DNA from 4 places in the Psychrobacillus sp. NPDC096389 genome. Region 4 is predicted to be linked to each of the others. Evidence: riboswitches for the same ligand, from Rfam matches in the RefSeq annotation. Region 4 holds a riboswitch; each other region holds the start of a gene.
What was found. A riboswitch is a leader RNA that binds a small molecule or an ion and turns the genes downstream of it on or off. The one in region 4 is predicted to bind S-adenosylmethionine.

Region 1 (5,284 bases), on a different contig from region 4:
GACGTTTAATAGTCGCTAATATGAAATATTATAGACAAATCGATGAGTCGTCAATGCTTTTTAGAACTATTTGTAAGCGTTTTCGCTATAACTTTTGCACCAATTGCTAGTGCCCCGTAGTTAAACGTCATATTCGGATGATGTAAACCTGGTGCTAGATCTGCTCCAATACCAATCATTGCAGCCTTCACCTCAGGATGTCTAATCGTATAAAAATGAAAGTCATCGCTTCCAGAAGTAATTACTTCTTCTGCAAGGTTCTCCATTCCAACAACTTCGATAATTCCTTCTCTCGTCATAGCAGCTGCTTCTTTGGAAACTTCCGCACCTGGTGTGATGTCTTCCCATTCCCACTCTATTTCTATATCAAATAATTGCTTTATAGCTTGTAAATCTTTTTCAATACGATCTTTCATTTGAAATAAAATGGCATTTTTTTGTGCACGGGCATCAACCGAAAACGTTGCAGTACCGGGAATAATATTGGCATTTTCTCCACCTGCTTGAATTTTGGTCAGTTTCGCAGAATATGCTTCGAACGGTGAAAAGTAAAGATTTTTTAATGCTTGATGAATCGCTACTGTGACATCAATGGCATTTTTCCCTTGATGTGGGCGTGCACCATGTGCATCAATTCCACTAATTTTTCCTTCTAAAAACATTGCAGCCCCATGATGAATTGCAGGTGATACTTTTCCAAAAGGAAGTTCTTCAATTGGTCGTAAGTGCACACCAAATAAATGCGTTACATCCTCTAATGCACCTCTGTCAATCATCGCATTGGCACCATTTCCTTTTTCCTCCGCTGGCTGGAAGATAAAGCGGATACGCTTACCTAGTTTTTCGTCTTTTAGTAATAATAAAGCTCCTAAAACCATGGAAATATTGGCATCGTGTCCACATGAATGATTGGCACGAAACTCTCCATCTACTTCTTGCCATAGTGCATCGATATCTGCACGAACAGCGATTACTTCATCGCCTTCTCCAATTTCAGCCAGTAACCCGGTCACGTCATCGAAACGGCGATAAGATACTTGTAATTCATCGAGTATTTCTGCAAGCTTGTTTGTCGTTTCGTATTCCTTCCAGCTTATTTCTGGATATTTGTGAAAATGATCAAACCATTGTAATATTTGCGATTCTACATTCATTTTTTACACTCCTTATTTTTCGATAATCTCACATACACGTCCTACTTGTCCGTCGGTTAATCGAACTTTTATGCCGTGTGGATGGAAGGAAGAATTTGTTAGCAAGTCTTTCACGATACCTCTCGTTTTTTCACCTGTTCGTTGGTCTTTTTTCAAAATAATATATACTTCTAATCCTGGTTTAACGTCTTTTCTATTTTGTCCGTTCATAATAACTCACCTCTTTTTGTATCTTATCATTTTCATGCTATATATACACTGTTATGCAAGCCAATAAGTTCAATAAATACAACAAACAATATCAAGTAAAATTATAATTTTTTGAATTTTACATTGACGAAGTCACCTTGGTCAAGTATAGTAATTTACATTAATAAAAAATGAAATAATTTTATCTCTCATGAAGAGTAGCAGAGGGACTGGCCCGTTGAAGCTCGGCAACCAACCATATGTTTATATATGGAAAGGTGCTAAATCCTGCAAAACGATATCGTTTTGAAAAATGAGAGAGGACGTCTGCATATCTTCAAATTGCTAATGAACCTCTCATTTCTGAGAGGTTTTTTTATTTCTATATCAACCAAGAAAAACAACAGATAGGAGAATAACAATGAAAAAGTGGTTATTTACAGGATTACTCATTTTAGTTTTAACAGTACTTGCTGCTTGCGGTGGTAAAGAAAAATCAGAGGAAGCAAATGAAGGCTTATTAAGCGACGGTGTTCTAACAGTTGGCGTAACTGCAGGTCCACACGAAGAAATCGTTGAAAAAGTGAAAGAATTGGCAGAAAAAAATGGTCTAAAAATTGATCTACAAGTATTTTCTGACTACGTAATGCCGAATGTTTCTTTAGCCGAAAAAGATATTGACATGAATATTTTCCAAACGATTCCTTTCTTTGAACAAATGAAAAAAGATCGTAATCTGGATCTTGTTGCTGTAGGTAAAACGGTCACTTTCCCAATGGGCATTTACTCTAATCAAGTAAAAGATGTGAACGAACTGCTAGATGGTGCGAAAATTGGCTTGCCAAATGATCCTACACAAGGTGGACGTGCACTGATGCTATTTGAAAGTGCCGGTATGATTAAGATCAAAGAAGGTCTAGACACTAATGCTACAATCCATGACATTATTGAAAACAAGAAGGATTTCCAATTCATTGAACTTGATGCAGCACAAATTCCGCGTCAATTGAATGAACTTGACGCGGCAGCTATCAATACTAACTTCGTAATAGATGCTGGTTTATCGCCAGCGGAAGATTCTATTTTTATTGAGCCGAAAGATTCTCCATTCGTGAACATTATCGCTGTCAGATCCGAATCGAAAGATGAAGAAGTGATTCAACAATTTATCGATTTGTACCGTTCGGAAGAAGTGAAACAATTTATCGAAGAAAGATTCGATGGATCCCTAATCCCATCTTGGTGATAAAAGGAAATGTATCTATTGAATACTCTAAGTTTGAAATAGTACTTGTTAAGAAAGAGGCTGGGACACAAATTATTTGTCCATTATAAAAGACGAATAATATTTACTTTATTCATGTAATATAAACAAAAAAACGAACTATCACGAAACATTAAATTAGAGTTTCGATTGATAGTTCGCTTTTTTATTTACTGAATTTCCTGTGTCCCCGCCCCCTTCTTTCAATTATTATCGTATTAATAATTTTATAATGTACAAAATTGGAAGGATTTTTTTATTGACGAAACCATATGTAGTAGTTATTATAAGAAAACAATGTCGAATTATGTCGTATAATGTTGGGGATATGGCCCAAAAGTTTCTACCAAGCCACCGTAAAGGGCTTGACTACGAGTTAATTGTTATATGGAGGAAGGATTCAACTCTTTCTTCATATTTACAGATACCTAGTCAACGCTCCGGTAGAAATCGGAGCGTTTTTTTTGTTTAGGAAATAATTCTTTCCTAGATAGTAATAATAAGATAAGAAACGGTATGCAAGGCATTTATTTCAGGTAAGAGAGGATTGATAAGTAATGAAAAAGAATATTTACTTTAATCATGATGGAGGCGTTGATGATCTTGTCTCTTTGTTTTTATTAATGCAAATGGATAACGTTGAACTAACAGGTGTATCCGTCATTCCAGCTGATTGTTATTTGGAACCTGCAATGTTTGCCAGTAGGAAAATTATGGATCGCTTCGGAAATGGCAATCTGGATGTAGCTGAATCAAATTCTCGAGGTAAAAATCCATTCCCAAAAGATTGGCGTTTACATGCTTTCTTCGTTGATGCTCTACCGATTTTAAATGAATCCGGTAAGATTGACACACCTGTAGCTGAAAATCCAGCACATCTTCATATGATTGATGCCATTCATGCATCCGCTGAAAAGACAACCCTTCTATTCACTGGTCCACTTACAGATCTTGCTCGCGCATTAGACGAAGACCCTTCAATCGAAGAGAAAATTGAACGACTTGTTTGGATGGGCGGTACATTTCGTGAAACAGGAAATGTAGAAGAGCCCGAACACGATGGTACAGCTGAATGGAATGTATTCTGGGATCCAGAGGCGGCTGGTCGTGTATGGGATAGCAGTATAGAAATCGATCTAGTAGCTCTTGAAAGTACAAGCCAGGTACCACTTACGGAAGACATACGTAAACGCTGGGCATCTGAACGTAAATATTTGGGCGTTGATTTTCTTGGGCAATGTTATGCGATGTGCCCACCACTGGTACATTTTACAACGAACTCAACGTACTTCTTATGGGATGTTTTAACTACAGCATTTGTTGGTAATCCTGACCTGGTAAAAGTGAAGAAGCTTAATAGCATCGTTCATACAAATGGACCGAGTCAAGGTCGGACAGAAGAAACAGCTAATGGGCGTCCTGTAAATGTAGTTTATGATGTGAATCGCGATGCATTTTTCGATTATATTACTCAGTTAGCAAAAAAAGTAAACTAAATTATATATCCGGTGAACTTATAAAAAGATAGGCGCCGCAGCTAAAGTAGGAGGAAGAAATGACAATTAAATCGCGCCTTAAAATAATGATTTTTCTACAGTTTTTCGTTTGGGGTTCTTGGCTCGTAACACTTGGGTCTTACATGTTCAATACTTTGCATTTTACGGGATCAGAGGTTGGACTTGTTTATAGCTCCATCGGGCTTGCTTCCCTCATTATGCCGAGTCTTATAGGAATTATTGCCGACCGCTTTGTAAAGGCAAATAAATTATATGGAATTCTTCACTTTATGGGAGCTATTTGTTTATTTATTGCTGCAAAGGTTTCAGACCCCACTCTTTTGTTTTGGGTAATGCTTTTTAACGCAATGGTCTACATGCCGACAATTTCTTTAGCATATACCATTTCGTATTTTGGTCTAGAAAAGGAAGGCCATGATACAACGAAAACATTCCCTTCCGTTCGCGTTTATGGAACTGTTAGCTTTATCCTTGCCTTATGGACAATTAGTCTTTTCGGATTTGAGTTAAGTAATATGCAACTATACATTGGATCAGGAGCTGCTCTTTTGCTTGCGCTGTTTTCACTTGCACTACCTGACTGTCCAACATCAACCGCTAAGAAGGACGCATCGCTAGTTAGTCGTTTAGGACTCGATGCGCTCGTATTGTTTAAACAAAAGAAAATGGCAATATTTTTCATTTTTGCTATGTTATTAGGTGCAGCACTGCAAATTAACACTACTTTTGCTGACCCATTTATACATGACTTTGCGTTAAACCCTAGCTTTAAGGATAGTCTTGCTGTTAAGTATCCAGCTATATTATTATCAATTGGACAAATTTCAGAAGTAGTATTTATCCTAGCCATTCCATTTTTCTTACGTAGATTCGGTATTAAGACGGTCATACTATTAAGTATGGTAGCATGGACTTTACGCTTTGTTCTCTTCGCTTTTGGAGAACCATCGGGATTAGGATTCAGCTTATTACTATTATCTATGATTGTGTATGGAGCTGCTTTTGACTTCTTTAATATTTCGGGATCCATTTTTGTAGAGAAAGAAGTGGATAGTCGCATTCGCGGTAGCGCACAAGGCTTATTCATGACAATGGTAAACGGACTGGGAACCTATTTAGGCGCTATCATTAGCGGGAAAATTGTAGATTACTTCACTGTT
Region 2 (5,284 bases), on a different contig from region 4:
TGTGCAGGTGTCACATCAAAGGCAGGATTAAACACTTTCGTATTATCCGGTGCTATTTGTTTACCAGCAATATGTGTTATTTCTTCTGGTGGACGTTCTTCTATTTGTATTGTCTTACCACTCTCAATAGTTAGATCAAAAGTCGAAGAAGGTGCCGCCACATAAAATGGAATTTGATATGCGGCTGCCAATAATGCCAAGTTAAGTGTCCCAATTTTATTGGCCGTATCACCATTTGCAGCAATTCTGTCTGCTCCAACAATTATTGCTTCAATCCCTTTTGCACCTATCGTATGTGCAGCCATGCTATCCGTAATAAGAGTGACATCTACTCCTGATTGCTGAAGCTCCCATACAGTGAGTCGTGCCCCTTGAAATACAGGTCTCGTTTCACAAGCAAAGACTTGAAACTGCCTCCCTTTTTCAGCTCCTAAATGGAAAGGTGCTAAGGCAGTTCCATATTTCGCAGTTGCAATTGTGCCTGCATTACAAATAGTCATGACTTTTGTATAATCTTCAAGTAAAGACAAAGCAAATTCACCAATTGCACGACAAGATGCCTCATCTTCCTCGTATATATTATCCGCTTCTTCTAACAACTGCTTCTTCGCTTCTTGCACAGTTTCCGCATGCTCGACTGCAACTCGTAATCGCTCTAAAGCCCACACTAAATTGACGGCTGTTGGTCTAGATTCAGCCAAATATAGCGTATCTTTGTTTAGTAATTGATGGAAGTCTTCCAAAGAATTTGTTTCGTAATACTGTGCCGCTGCTGCTAGTCCGTAGGAAGCAGTAATACCAATTGCCGGAGCTCCTCGTACTTTTAATGTGATGATGGCATCATACACATCTTCAAGCGTTTCAAGTGTTATATATTCCACTTCAAGTGGTAGTTTCTGCTGATTTAGTATTTCGAGTCGATTGTTGTTCCATTTGATTGATAAGGGGATACTCATTTTTGCAACTCCTCGAGTAATTGGATTACTGATTGAATTGAACTAATTTCTTTACGCTTTAAGATGAATAATTCTCCTATCTGTAAAGCTTGTTTCTTCGCTGAAATTCTTTCTGCATCATCTAAAATTCCATCCAAATCTTTTACATGTGCTAAACCGATTGTACGTCTGATTAATTCACAACCAGCAAAGCCAAGTGTATCTTGGAAAACTTTATCCAATACATACGCTTCAAATCCTTCAGTATCTTTATAAGATTCAACCGCTTCTTTTTTCCAAAGTTCCGAAAATTTACTCGAAAATACTTCCCATGTCTTTTCAATATGCTGATGGATTACAACTCGGCTCTCTCCTTCTCTTGTAATCGTTTGAAAGATCAAGTTAGCTAGAAATAGTCCAACATCAAAGCCAATTGGTCCGTAAAAGGCGAATTCTGGATCAATTACTTTTGTTTCTGTTTCACTCGCAAAAATACTACCTGTATGCAAATCTCCGTGCAGTAATGCTTCCGTTTCTGTTAAAAAGCTTTTCTTCAATTTGGCAACTTCCAATTTTAAAAGCTCATTACTCCAAATGGCTTCTACATCTACTCGTAACGCAGGTTCAAAGTCATTTGTTTCATAATCAAAAAATGGATCCGTAAAAATTAGATCTTCTGTAATTTTACATAGCTCAGGATTGGAAAACTCTGAAACTAGTTTCTTTTTTTCAAAAGGATGTAATGCAAAATCGGACGTATGGAATAGGGTTTGTGCAAGATATTCCCCAATATCTGTTGCTAATTTTGGATAGGATTCCAGGCGGATCAATCCTTCTCTTGCAATGGTCAAATGAGATAAGTCTTCCATCACTGTAATCGCCAAATCTTCATCAATTACATATACTTCAGGTACTAGCCCTGTCGCAAATTCCCCGTGTTTTTTTAGCGCATTCGCTTCAATTTGTGCACGCTTTAATGTTAGTGGCCAACTCTCACCGACTACCTTTGCATATGGCAATGCTTGTTTTACAATAATTCCTTTTCCACTTTTAGTATCTCGAATGCGAAATACATAATTTAAATTACCATCACCAATTTCGCTACATTCTAATTCCAATCCATTTGAAAATAGACCTTGTTCTTTGATGTATACTATTGCCTGCTCTTCTGTTAAAGACTCGTATTGTTTCTTCGTTGCAATTGTCATTTTTCTCTACCTTTCTTTACAAAATAAAAAACCTCTTTCCAATGAAAGAGGCGTAGAATAAGAGTTTTCTCGCCTCTTATCTTTCAGAAAGTTCCCTTTCTGATGGAATTAGCACCGTGCCTTAAGAGAATGTTATCTCGGCGCAAAAAGCGCCCCGTCTCACAACGGTATTACGGTCGGTTGCTGGGCTTCATCGGGCCATTACCCTCAGCCTGCTCTTGATAAGAGTGCTATTATTTTTAACGTAATGTTATTTGATTAGAATCCTAGCACATTCGAAAAAGGAATGTCAACAGACTTTTTTAATTTTATAAAAACTCTAAATTTTGTGTTGACATTATTTCAATTGCATGAAATAATCATTATTAATTTGACAATAAACTGAAATCTTAATTAAATATATTTTCTTATTTAGAGCAGGTGGAGGGACGAGCCCTATGATACCCGGCAACCGGTCCAACGAATGGATACGGTGCTAATTCTTGCAGTCAATTGACTGAGAAATAAGAAGTCGTTAAACCTTTAACCTCTTCTTATTTGAAGAGGTTTTTTTATCTTTATTCAACAAAGGAGATTAATAACATGAGTGGAGTAACTTCTGTTTATCAATTGTACGGAAATCCAGGATCATTCGAAAAAAAGGCAGAGGGCATTGCTTTAGGTTTAACGATTGGGTCCTGGACAGATTTACCTTTACTTGAACAGCAACAATTAAAACAGCATAAAGGGAATGTTGTATCTATTACGGAGTTTGAAAATGTACAACATCCATCTAAACCAGAACAAATTAGAGCAGAGATAAAAATAGAGTATCCTAGTGCTAACTTTTCCGCTGATTTGCCTGCCATCTTAACAACTGTTTTCGGTAAATTATCATTAGACGGTGAAATAAAGCTATTAGACTTAGAGTTTTCTCCAGAGCTTTTAGCAAAGTTTCCTGGACCTAGATTTGGTATTGAACATATAAGAAACTTGTTAAATGTACATAATCGGCCACTCATTATGAGCATATTCAAAGGAGTCATAGGACGGGATATCGATTATTTAGCAGAACAACTTCGACATCAGGCTCTTGGAGGAGTTGATCTTGTAAAAGACGATGAAATTCTTTTTGACAATCCGCTCACTCCTTTTGAAAAGCGAATTACAACCGCCCAGGAAGTATTACGCCAAGTGTATGAAGAAACTGGACATCGTACGCTTTATGCAGTGAATTTATCTGGACGGACAACACAGTTACGCGAAAAAGCAAAAATAGCGAAAGAACTTGGAGCAGATGCTTTATTATTTAATGTCCATGCATACGGGTTGGACGTGCTCCAAGAACTTGTAGAAGATGATGACATTCAACTGCCATTTATGGCTCATCCAGCCTATAGTGGAGCGTTCACTTCTTCCCCGTTTTACGGTGTTGCAACAGCTCTTTTACTAGGCAAATTAACTCGCTATGCTGGGGCAGATTTTTCATTATTCCCTTCTCCTTATGGTAGTGTTGCGCTTGAGAAAAAAGCAGCTCTTTCTTTAGGAGAAGAACTAACAAAAGCTAGTAGCGTAAAACGAACTTTCCCAGTTCCTTCTGCAGGTATACATCCAAGTTTAGTACCTCTATTAATGCAAGACTACGGAATTGATAGCATTATTAATGCTGGGGGCGGGGTACATGGACACCCTGCTGGTGCGATTGGTGGAGGACTTGCCTTTAAACAAGCTGTGGAAGCCGTGCTTGCTGGAATATCGCTTACGGAAGCGGCAAAGCAGCATGCTGAACTCAAGTCAGCAATCGAATTATGGGGGTAAATACTATGAAGAAACTAGTTATCTTTTGCGATTTTGATGGCACTATTACAACGCAAGATAATATCATCTCGATTATGAAAAAATTTGCACCTCCAGAATATTTGCCGATTAAAGAGAATATTTTGGGGCAAAAGCAATCGATACGTGAAGGTGTATCGGATATGTTTGCACTCCTTCCTGTTTCATTGAAAGAGCAAATTAACTCTTATTTGCTTGAGCAAGCGCAAATTCGTGAAGGTTTTGCAGAATTTGTTTCTTATACAAAAGTAAACAATATTCCACTTTATATCGTGAGTGGTGGAATCGATTTTTTCGTGCAGCCGATGCTTGAACCATTCGGACCATTTTCCGATATTTATTGCAATGAATCGGACTTTTCGGGAGACTCGATACGGATTAACTTTCCACATGGATGTGATGAGCAATGTACGAACCAAGGTTGTGGTTGCTGTAAGCCATCTATTATTCGTAAGCTTCAAGGCAGTGATACGTTAAGTGTTGTTATTGGAGATTCTATTACAGATTTAGAGGCTGCAAAATTAGCGGACATTGTCATCGCACGGGATTTCCTCATTGAGAAATGCGAAGAACTCAATATTCCGTACGAACCTTTTGAAAGTTTCCATGATGTCATGCACATATTAGATGCAAAGTTAGGTGTAGAAGTATGACAACACTAGAAAGAAAATGGGATGAGTTAGCAGACATAAAAGACGAACTAGCTAAACGAGACTGGTTCATGGGGACGAGTGGAAATTTAGCAATAAAAGTGAGCGATCAACCACTACAATTTTTAGTGACAGCTAGTGGAAAAGATAAGAAGAAGCGAACAAAGGAAGACTTTTTACTTGTAAATGGTTTCGGAAATACAGTGGAAGAGACCGATTTAAAACCTTCTGCCGAAACATTACTACACTGTGCCATATACGGCAAGACATCTGCTGGCTGTAGTCTTCATATTCATACAGTCGCGAACAATGTTATTTCAGAAATATACGGTGATGATGGGAAAATTGACTTTCAAGGTCAAGAACTTATTAAAGCGTTTGATTTATGGGACGAGGATGCATTGCTGTCCATCCCGATCATCCCAAATTATGCACATATTCCAAGCCTGGCGGAAGAATTTACTTCTCATATACATGCCGATAAAGGAGCCGTATTAATCCGAAATCACGGGATTACCGTTTGGGGCAAGGACGGTTTCGAAGCAAAAAAACTACTAGAAGCTTGTGAGTTTTTATTTCAGTATCAATTAGCATTACTTCAGATAAAATCAAAATAAGAGAGGGAGATTGAAATGGCTATTATTAAAATTCAAGGAACAAATGAAACAATTGAAGC
Region 3 (5,284 bases), on a different contig from region 4:
AAAATTTACTTGGGGAGATCGGCCGCGGCCATGTCATTGCCTTCAATATTTTAAATATTGGTCGTTACAAATTAGGAGTTGGAACTGTTGGGGGTTCTAAACGTGCATTAGAATTAGCAATTTCTTATGCTAATCAGCGTCAACAATTTAAAACACCTATTTCTTCCTTTAATTTGACCAAACAAAAATTAGCTACAATGGCTTCGAAATTGTATGCAACAGAAAGCTTAATCTACCGCACTGTTGGATATTTTGAAGAGCGTATGAGCCAGTTGAGTGAGGAAGAACAGAAAGATGGAAAAGCGATTGCAGCATCTATCGCAGAATATGCAATTGAATGTTCTATTAATAAAGTAGTAGGTTCAGAAGTATTAGATTATATCGCAGATGAAGCTGTCCAGCTACATGGTGGATATGGCTTTATGCAAGAATATGAAGTAGAGCGTATTTACCGTGACTCTCGTATTAACCGTATTTTCGAAGGAACAAATGAAATTAACCGACTAATTGTTCCTGGTACTTTCTTGAAAAAGGCAATGAAAGGTGAATTACCACTTCTTCAAAAAGCGCAAAGCTTACAAGAAGAGTTACTTATGATGATGCCAGAAGAGGTAAGTGATGCACCACTAGCACAAGAAAAAGTATTAGTAGCGAATGCAAAGAAAATTGGTTTACTGGCAGCTGGACTTGCAGCACAACGTTTCGGCACTAAACTGGAAGCGGAACAAGAAGTACTTGTGAACATTGCCAATATCGCAAACAACTTATTTGCAATGGAATCGGCAGTTCTGCGTACCGAAAAAGCGATTGGTCGTGATGGAGCAGAAAAATCAAACCAAAAACTGCTGTATACGCAAATCTTCTGCCAAGAAGCATTTGAAGCGATCGAAAAGGATGCTAAAGAAACGCTAATCGCATCCGTAGAAGGTGATACATTACGCATGATGTTATCTGCTCTTCGTAAATTAACACGCAATACACCATACAATGTTATTGCTAAAAAACGGGAAGCATCTGTTAAATTGATTGATGCAGAGAAATATGTCGTTTAAGTAGCTCCTTATAAAAAACGATGGACCGATGTGCGGTTCATCGTTTTTTTTGATATGATAAAAAGAAAAAAGGTGAGAAGTAATGACAATTCAATTTTTTGGTTACCCTAAATGTAGTACATGTAATAAAGCAAGCAAATGGTTAAAAGACCATAATATAGAGTTTGTTCAGCATCATATCGTAGAAACACCCCCTTCTAAAGAGCTTATAAAAGAGATGCTTTCTACAAGTGGAATAGAATTAAAGAAACTTTTTAATACAAGTGGTATGAAATATAGAGAGTTACAATTGAAGGACAAACTACCGAGTATGACAGAAGAAGAACAAATAGAACTGCTAGTATCTGATGGGATGCTAGTGAAGCGACCGCTTGTTTTTGATGGTAAGCATTTGACGCTTGGTTTTAAAGAAGAAGAGTTTGAACAAATTTGGTCAAACAACTAAAGTGGCTTGTTTTTAACAGAAAAATATGTGAATATTATAGGTGAATGTATAACCAATTTGAGAGGGGTATAATTATGAGCACACCAAAAGAATTAAAGTATTCAGAAGAACATGAATGGGTAAAAACAGAAGGTGGAAATGCACGTATCGGTATTACTCATTTTGCACAATCTGAACTAGGAGATATCGTATTTGTTGAACTTCCACAAGTGGGAGACGATATTAAAGCAGGAGATCCATTTGGTAGTGTTGAATCAGTAAAAACTGTTTCAGAACTTTATGCTCCAATAAGCGGAAAAGTTATAGAAGTAAATAGCGAGCTAGAAGATAGCCCTGAATTTGTAAACGAATCTCCGTATGAAAATGCATGGATGATCGTCGTTGAACCATCAGATGCTTCAGAAATTGATGGTTTATTATCCGCGGAAAAATACGAAGAATTAATTTCAGAATAATAATGAAAACGCCGGTTAATTGTCGGCGTTTTTTTCATATACTAAGTTAACGATATAATTAGGGAGAGAAGCTAATTGGCTAATGTTTTTAGTGAAAAAGTAATTCTCGTTGAAGGAAGGTCGGATAAGCTTCAACTTTTACGACTTCTTGATGAATCCCCAGAAATTATTTGTACGAATGGCACGATCTCCAATGTAAAACTAGAAGAAATTTTAAGTCCCTATGATGATTTTCCAATTTATGCTTTTTTAGATGCAGATAAATCGGGGGAGCAAATACGTTCGATCGTCCGAAAAGAATATCCAGAAGCAATTCATTTATACACAAATCCGATGTATTGTGAAGTGGCCAACACCCCTTTCAAAGTTTTGGCTTCTATACTGAAACGTGTTAACATTAAAGTGAAAAAAGAATTTCTACTTTAGGATGATGTTTTGTGAATGAATGGACGCGCGAACAGTGGGAGTACTATAAAAATGATGGACAGCTTTCGCTATTCTATCTGTATACACCGATGTGTGGTACTTGCATGGTAGCAAGTAAGATGATGCAAGTGATCAATGAATTAGTGCCAAATCCAGTAGGTCAAGCAAATATAAATTATTTAGAAAACCTAGCAATGGAATATGAAATAGAGAGCGTCCCATGTTTGTTAATCGCCAAACAGGGACGCGTCTATAAAAAAATATACGCATTTCAATCTGTGCCATATTTGTTAGAGACCATTAAAGATATTGACAAGCAAGTAATGGCATGATAATATTCAACTTAATCGAATAGTGTCGCTCTTATTAAGAGAGGTGGAGGGAAGTGCCCGACGAAGCCCGGCAACCGTCATGTAAATGAAATGGTGCCAAATCACACAAAGCGAATGCTTTGGAAAATGAGAGAATGGATAAGTTCTATTTAGATAGAAAACTTACTTCCCTTCTGCTCTATTGCAGAAGGGATTTTTTACGGTTTAAGGAAAGGTGAGATTTACATGATTCGTTTAAAAGACGTTTCAAAGAAGTTCCAAACGAAACAAGGTACGATTATTGCTGTTGATGATGTAAATCTTGACATAAAGCAAGGCGAGATTTTCGGTATTATTGGATATAGTGGTGCCGGAAAAAGTACATTAATCCGTTTACTCAATGGATTAGAGAAACCAACGGCCGGACAAATAATAGTAAATGGCAAAGAAATCACTACGATAAATGAGGACAAGCTTCGTCAAGTTCGACATAAAGTAAGTATGATTTTCCAACATTTTAATTTGTTATGGTCCCGAACGGTTGCAGAAAATATTGCATTTCCACTTGAAATTGCGGGTGTTCCAAAAGATCAGCGAAAAGCTCGCGTAGATGAATTGATCGAACTGGTTGGGTTAGAAGGTAGAGGAAATTATTATCCTTCCCAACTATCAGGCGGGCAGAAACAGCGCGTAGGGATTGCGCGTGCATTAGCAAATCGTCCAGAAGTTTTACTCTGTGATGAAGCAACATCTGCACTAGATCCAGAAACAACAGATGCAATTTTAGATTTATTAGTTAGCATCAATGAAAAACTGGGTTTAACAATAGTATTAATCACGCATGAAATGCAAGTCATTCAAAAAATTTGTAATCGAGTGGCCGTAATGGAAGGTGGTCATGTTGTAGAAGAAGGCGACGTGCTAGAAGTCTTCCAAAACCCACAACAACCGATTACGAAGCGATTTGTATCGCAAGTATCAGAAACAGGACAAGCACAGCAGACGTTACAAAATTTAGTTGATCTATATCCAAATGGAAAGCTGATCAAGCTTGTTTTCGTCGGAGAACAGACGGAACAACCAATTCTTTCAAGACTTATCAAACAGTTTGAATTAGAAGTAAATATCGTCCAAGGAAATATTTCGCATACAAAAAGCGGTGCATTTGGTACGTTAGTTCTTCAAATAGATGGAGATGCATTAGCGGTCGATGAAGCGATTCGATTTATACATGAACAAAAAGTAAGTACAGAGGTGATCAACAATGATTAATACGCTTTTTCCGAATGTTGATTGGCCTAAGATGTGGGAAGCAGCACTCGAAACATTATATATGACAGCAATTTCTACTATATTAACAGCCATTTTGGGTTTAGCACTTGGTCTCTTATTGTTTTTAACAAGTCCACATCAAGCATGGGCAAATAAACTGGCGAACTGGTTAACGGGTGCTTTTGTTAATATTTTCCGTTCTATTCCTTTTATTATTTTAATCATATTATTAATTCCTTTTACAAAATTACTTCTTGATACAATCCGTGGTCCGAATGCAGCGTTCCCAGCCCTTGTCATTGGTGCTGCCCCGTTCTATGCACGTATGGTGTTAATAGGTTTACGAGAAATTGATAAAGGTGTTTTAGAAGCGGCAAGATCAATGGGTGCTAAAACCTCTACTATTATATGGAAGGTTTTACTTCCAGAATCGATGCCAGCTTTAGTTTCTGGGATTACAGTAACTTGTATTTCGCTTGTTGGTTATACGGCGATGGCGGGAGTAATTGGGGCCGGTGGTTTAGGGACACTCGCTTTTCTAGATGGTTTTCAACGTAATAGAGAAGATGTTACTTTAATGGCAACGATTTTAATATTGATCATTGTATTTATCATCCAATGGGTCGGCGATATGATTACAACAAAAATAGATAAACGTTAGGTGTTCGCGGGTTTACCCGATCACATATAAAAATGGGGAAAATTTAAAGGAGAGAATACAGATGAAGAAATTTTTAGCAGGAGCATTATTATCAGTAAGTGCATTAACACTTGCGGCTTGTGGAGATGACGATAGCAGCAAATTAGTAGTAGGTGCTTCTAATACACCACACGCTGTCATTTTAGAAGAAGTAAAACCAATCCTTGAAGAACAAGGGATTGAATTAGTGATAGAATCTTATCAAGACTATGTATTACCAAACAAAGATTTAGAATCTGGTGAGTTAGATGCAAACTATTTTCAACATATTCCTTATTTAGAAGATCAAATTGCTACATTCGGTTATGATTTCGTAAACGCTGGTGGAATTCATATTGAACCAATCGGATTATATTCGAAGAAATATAGTTCTGTTGATGAGCTTCCAGAAGGCGCTACAATTTTAATGAGTAACTCAGTTTCAGACCACGGTCGTGTTTTAGCAATGCTTGAAAGTGAAGGATTAATCACTTTGGCGGAAGGTGTAGATAAAACAACTGCCGAAATTTCTGATATTGTGGACAATCCAAAAAATCTTGAATTTGATCCAAACTATGAACCAGCATTAATGGTTCAATTATATGAAAATGACGAAGGCGATGCATTACTTATTAACTCAAACT
Region 4 (5,284 bases):
AGTTAATAACAAAAATAATGGTTTTTCCAGCAAACTTTGAAAATATGTATGATATGTCAGTTGCCTAATCCCTTTTTGTTCACTTATTTCATTTGTTTTTTCTAGTAGTTCCTTCGTAAACCGTTCATCCACAAGCTTATTTATTTCTTGATTCATTTCCTGTTCTTTCACTTGTTTGTTAAAGAAGGCCTGCTTCCGAATATACTGTTCCTTATATTCATTTCTCCATTCATGTTCTATTCCTGATGCGATGAAAGATGCTTTTACTTCTTCTAGGATTGCATAATATGTATCTTTTTTCTGTTTAGATCGATAGAAAAGAAGAGTAATAAGATGCACAGGAAAACCTAGGATGAACAATAAATATTTAAAAGTATTTCGCTGTATCATCTTTCCATATGTATAGATAAGCACTTCAGAAAAGCCTAATTTATAAGATGGTTGGCTTTTTGTTTCCACGGAAATATTCCCCCTTCCCCTTATTGTATTAATCCTAGTGGTATTGTATAGTATAGATTCGAACTTTTATTAAGTCAATGGCATTTCCATATATAACATAAAATAATTAGGCAGGTGTTTTAGTTGGAGACGGTTTTAAAGGTAAATGATTTAAGTGTCTCATTTCTAACGAGCGACAAAGAATTTGAAGCAGTACAAGGTGTCAGTTTTGAAGTTAAAAAAGGGGAAACGCTTGGTATTGTTGGAGAATCTGGAAGTGGAAAAAGCGTTACTGCAAGATCGATCATGCGTCTCTTACCATCCCCTCCCTCCTATATGAAAAATGGAGATATTGAATTTCTAGGGGAAAGTTTAGTACACAAAACGGAGAAAGAAATGGAGAATATTCGCGGACGTGATATTAGTATGATTTTCCAAGACCCAATGACGTCTCTTAATCCTACTATTCGAATTGGTAAACAAATAGCTGAAAGTTTAATAAAACACCAAAAACTTTCCAAAAAAGAAGCGAAAAAACAAACAATCGAGCTATTGAAGCTCGTTGGTATAAAAAACAGCGAAGAACGTTTCAACCAGTATCCGCATGAATTCTCGGGAGGTATGCGCCAACGTGCTATGATTGCAATCGCTTTAGCTTGTCGCCCTGCCCTTCTAATAGCTGATGAGCCGACAACCGCTCTTGATGTAACGATTCAAGCTCAAATATTAAATCTCATGAAAGATATGCAAAAAAGATTTGGTACTTCTATCATTCTTATTACACATGATCTAGGTGTTGTCGCTGGTATGTGTGACCGTGTAGCTGTCATGAAAGATGGAAAAATTGTAGAAACAGGAACGACGGAAGAAATTTTTGAAAGTCCTAAACATACATACACGAAAAGATTGCTAAATGCTCTCCCTCGCTTAGACGAAAAGAAAAAACCAAAACGTCCTTCTTTACGTTCACACGACATCGAAGAAGGAAAACCATTACTGGATGTAAAATCACTGAAACAACATTTCCAAGTTGGAAAAGGCAATGTACTGAAGGCTGTAGATAATATTAGCTTTTTTATAAAACCTGGAGAAACATTAGGTTTAGTAGGTGAATCGGGTTCTGGCAAGTCGACTACAGGACGTGCTATATTACGTCTTCATGAACCGACCGATGGAGACATACTATATCAAGGGATGGCTATTAACCGACTTAACAAAGATGAATTGAAAACGATGCGTCGCCATATGCAAATGATTTTCCAAGACCCATATTCATCCCTTAATCCACGTTTTAAAGTGTTGGATATTATTGGGCAGGCATTAGACATACATCGTTTAAGCAAAACTAAGGAAGAACGCAAACAAAGAGTAGAAGAATTACTGGTGATGGTAGGATTAGAACCAAGTCATGCGATGCGTTATCCACATGAGTTTTCTGGTGGTCAACGACAAAGAATCGGAATTGCCCGTGCACTTGCGGTAGAACCTGATTTTATCGTTTGTGATGAGCCCCTTTCCGCACTAGATGTTTCTATCCAGTCGCAAATAGTTGAGCTATTAGAAGATCTTCAACATCGTTTAGGACTTACCTATCTGTTTATTGCGCATGATTTATCCATGGTGAAGCATATAAGTGATAGAGTGGCAGTGATGTATGCCGGAAAAATAGTAGAGCTTGCAGAGAGTGAAGAATTATACGCAAACCCACAGCATCCATATACAAAGTCATTATTGTCAGCTATCCCAATACCCGATCCGAAAGTTGAAGCGAAGAAAAAACGCAGTCTTCTGGAAGAGGATACCAACAAAGACAAGTATCAATTGCAAAACTCCGAACTGGTAGAAGTATCAGAAGGTCATTGGGTTGCCATCCCGAAAATGTAATTTGTCCCTGTGCAGCAAACAATTCTGAATTGTTCGCTGCACAGGGACGTTAAAAATCACCTTGTATTTATATACTCACCATGTTAAACTTATGGAAATTCAAGATTTAGAAAATTTCATATTTTATTTCTTATCCAGAGAGACGGAGGGATTGGCCCTAAGATGTCTCAGCAACCAGCCAAGTTTAGGTATGGTGCTAACTCCAATAGACGTACTCCGTCTAGAAGATAAGAAGACTAACTTCAATATTATTGAGGATTCTCTTCTTATTAGAGAATCCTCTTTTTATTTTACTTTATTTGAAAAGGATGATTATTTATGACAAAAAGGTCTTTAGAAACCGAACTAGTTCAATTAGGAAATCATAGTGATCCAAGGACAGGTGCAGTTAATACACCTATTCATTTATCAACAGCTTACAAACATGCGGGGCTTGGGCAATCTACTGGGTACGACTACACACGTACAAAAAATCCAACGCGCGCAATTTTGGAAGAAGGAATTGCCAAACTAGAAGGCGGAGATGCCGGCTTTGCCTGTGGCTCGGGTATGGCAGCAATCCAGTTAATCTTATCGCTCTTTCGATCAGGGGATGAAATCATTGCGCCCGATGACCTTTATGGAGGAACATATCGCCTGTTTGATCAATATGCCGACTCTTACAATATTTGCACGTCTTACGCTAAATTTGACGCCGTCGCTGAAGTAGAAGCATTAATAACAAAGAATACAAAAGCAATATTCATTGAAACACCTACAAATCCACTTATGCAGGATATAGATATTGCCCAGTACAGTATCTTGGCCAAAAAACATCAATTACTACTCATTGTGGATAATACGTTCTTAACTCCTTATTTACGACGCCCGATTGAGCTAGGCGCAGATATTGTGATGCACAGCGCAACGAAATATATTGGTGGGCATAATGACGTACTGGCTGGGCTCGTTGTAACGAAAGGGAAATCACTTAGCGAAAAATTACTTGTAAATCATAACGCAATAGGAGCAGTTCTCTCCCCTTTCGATTCATGGTTATTAATACGCGGATTAAAAACACTTCACTTACGTATGAAGCAGCATGATGCAAATGCAAAGAAAATCGTGGATTTTTTGCGAAATGAAACTGCTATAAAAGATGTTCTGTACCCTGGGCTCGGTGGCATGCTTTCTTTCCGCTTACAAAAAAGCGAATGGGTTGGACCATTTTTAGAAAACCTTCAATTAATCGTTTTCGCAGAAAGTTTAGGCGGCGTCGAAAGCTTTATTACATACCCTGCCACACAAACACACGCTGAAATCCCAGAAGAAGAGCGTATTTCAAGAGGTGTGGATAACAGTTTGCTACGCTTCTCAGTTGGTGTGGAAGAAGCAGAAGATTTAATCGCAGATTTGAAACAAGTATTTGCAAAATTAGAAAGAGAGGTGATTCATTCATGAGTAACGTGAAAGAAAGTTTAGAAACAAGTTTAATCACTGCTTCCACTCGTGGGAATTTCGAACAAAAAACAGGTGTAGTAAATGTACCAATCTATTTATCTTCCACGTACCATCAAGAAAGTTTTGATAGCTTTGGACCATATGACTATAGTAGATCAGGCAACCCGACAAGGGATGCCCTTGAAAAAACGATCGCAGAATTAGAAGGTGGCACAAGAGGTTTCGCTTTTGCTTCCGGCATTGCGGCAATTTCCTCTGCTTTAATGCTCCTTTCTTCTGCGGATCATATCGTTGTCACGGAAGAAGTATATGGAGGAACATACCGTTTCATCACCGAAGTTTTACCGAGATTCGGTATTGAGCATACATTTGCTGATTTTAAAAATGCGGAAGCCGTAGAAAAAGCAATCCGTCCAAATACGAAAGTAATTTATATAGAAACACCTGCAAATCCACGATTAGGTATTACAGATATCGAGGCAATTGTTGCACTTGCAAAAGCAAATGATTGTTTGACCTTTCTAGACAATACTTTTATGACTCCCCTTTATCAACGCCCGCTTGATCTAGGTGTAGATATCGTGTTACATAGTGCTACGAAGTTTTTATCTGGTCATAGCGATATAATTGCTGGGCTAGCTGTCACGAAAGATGAAGATCTTGGAAATAAACTAGGATTTATCCAAAACTCTTTCGGTGCAATTTTAGGTGCACAAGATTCTTTTTCATTAATTCAAGGCATTAAGACAATGGGAGCACGCTTAGCGCAATCAACAGAATCCGCTCAAAAACTTGCGTCCTATTTAACTAGTCACCCTTTAGTAGAAGAAGTGTTGTACCCCGGCTTATCTACCCATCCGGGATATGAGGTTCATGCTAGACAATCGAAAAGCCCGGGGGCAGTATTATCATTCCAACTTCCGAACAGAGATACTGCGAAAGCTTTTGTAGAAAGTTTACAAATCCCCGTTTTTGCAGTAAGTCTGGGTGGTGTAGAATCGATTCTTTCCTACCCTGCTACTATGTCTCATGCGGCAATACCGAAAGAGGAACGAGAAAAAAGAGGAATTACAGATGGCCTTCTAAGGTTCTCTGTTGGTCTGGAGCATATAGATGATTTAATCGCAGACTTCGACCAAGCACTCACAATCGCATCTAACATAAAACAGAAAGTAGGAATTTAACATGACAAAACAATTAATTCAAAAAGCACCTTTTCGCGCAGACCACGTAGGAAGCTTTTTACGACCAGCACGTTTAAAAGAAGCACGTGCGCAATTTGAAAATAATGAAATCACTGCAAATCAATTAAAACAAATTGAAGATGAAGAAATTACGAAACTTGTTGCTAAACAAAAAGAAGCAGGTCTACAATCAGTAACTGATGGTGAATTCCGTCGTAAATGGTGGCATTTTGACTTTCTTGGTGGTCTAGACGGAGTCGAGTTTTATGAACCAGAAGAAGGTCTATCATTTAAAGGCGTAAAAACCCAAGCACATGGCATTAGAGTAACTGGAAAAA

Region 1: another riboswitch for S-adenosylmethionine. It lies ahead of ACIQ38_RS15110 (MetQ/NlpA family ABC transporter substrate-binding protein); the one in region 4 lies ahead of ACIQ38_RS01225 (methionine biosynthesis PLP-dependent protein).
Region 2: another riboswitch for S-adenosylmethionine. It lies ahead of ACIQ38_RS16540 (2,3-diketo-5-methylthiopentyl-1-phosphate enolase); the one in region 4 lies ahead of ACIQ38_RS01225 (methionine biosynthesis PLP-dependent protein).
Region 3: another riboswitch for S-adenosylmethionine. It lies ahead of ACIQ38_RS09615 (methionine ABC transporter ATP-binding protein); the one in region 4 lies ahead of ACIQ38_RS01225 (methionine biosynthesis PLP-dependent protein).

The regions. Positions count from the first base shown of each region.
Region 1 covers NZ_JBIWFB010000006.1:43,250-48,533, reverse strand. The annotation lists gene ACIQ38_RS15120 (amidohydrolase) at 51-1,154, opposite strand; gene ACIQ38_RS15115 (YwbE family protein) at 1,167-1,364, opposite strand; SAM riboswitch class I at 1,550-1,663, shown strand; gene ACIQ38_RS15110 (MetQ/NlpA family ABC transporter substrate-binding protein) at 1,765-2,589, shown strand; purine riboswitch at 2,898-2,999, shown strand; gene ACIQ38_RS15105 (nucleoside hydrolase) at 3,165-4,103, shown strand; gene ACIQ38_RS15100 (nucleoside permease) at 4,163-5,284, shown strand, end outside.
Region 2 covers NZ_JBIWFB010000007.1:74,153-79,436, reverse strand. The annotation lists gene mtnA (S-methyl-5-thioribose-1-phosphate isomerase) at 1-956, opposite strand, end outside; gene mtnK (S-methyl-5-thioribose kinase) at 953-2,143, opposite strand; SAM riboswitch class I at 2,217-2,371, opposite strand; SAM riboswitch class I at 2,548-2,653, shown strand; gene ACIQ38_RS16540 (2,3-diketo-5-methylthiopentyl-1-phosphate enolase) at 2,726-3,940, shown strand; gene ACIQ38_RS16535 (2-hydroxy-3-keto-5-methylthiopentenyl-1-phosphate phosphatase) at 3,946-4,611, shown strand; gene ACIQ38_RS16530 (methylthioribulose 1-phosphate dehydratase) at 4,608-5,225, shown strand; gene ACIQ38_RS16525 (1,2-dihydroxy-3-keto-5-methylthiopentene dioxygenase) at 5,241-5,284, shown strand, end outside.
Region 3 covers NZ_JBIWFB010000003.1:49,363-54,646, reverse strand. The annotation lists gene ACIQ38_RS09640 (acyl-CoA dehydrogenase family protein) at 1-1,052, shown strand, start outside; gene ACIQ38_RS09635 (arsenate reductase family protein) at 1,135-1,497, shown strand; gene gcvH (glycine cleavage system protein GcvH) at 1,572-1,952, shown strand; gene ACIQ38_RS09625 (toprim domain-containing protein) at 2,028-2,378, shown strand; gene ACIQ38_RS09620 (thioredoxin family protein) at 2,390-2,710, shown strand; SAM riboswitch class I at 2,739-2,843, shown strand; gene ACIQ38_RS09615 (methionine ABC transporter ATP-binding protein) at 2,936-3,961, shown strand; gene ACIQ38_RS09610 (methionine ABC transporter permease) at 3,954-4,622, shown strand; gene ACIQ38_RS09605 (MetQ/NlpA family ABC transporter substrate-binding protein) at 4,684-5,284, shown strand, end outside.
Region 4 covers NZ_JBIWFB010000001.1:242,922-248,205, reverse strand. The annotation lists gene ACIQ38_RS01235 (ABC transporter permease subunit) at 1-390, opposite strand, end outside; gene ACIQ38_RS01230 (ABC transporter ATP-binding protein) at 583-2,322, shown strand; SAM riboswitch class I at 2,450-2,556, shown strand; gene ACIQ38_RS01225 (methionine biosynthesis PLP-dependent protein) at 2,641-3,762, shown strand; gene metC (cystathionine beta-lyase) at 3,759-4,946, shown strand; gene ACIQ38_RS01215 (5-methyltetrahydropteroyltriglutamate--homocysteine S-methyltransferase) at 4,948-5,284, shown strand, end outside.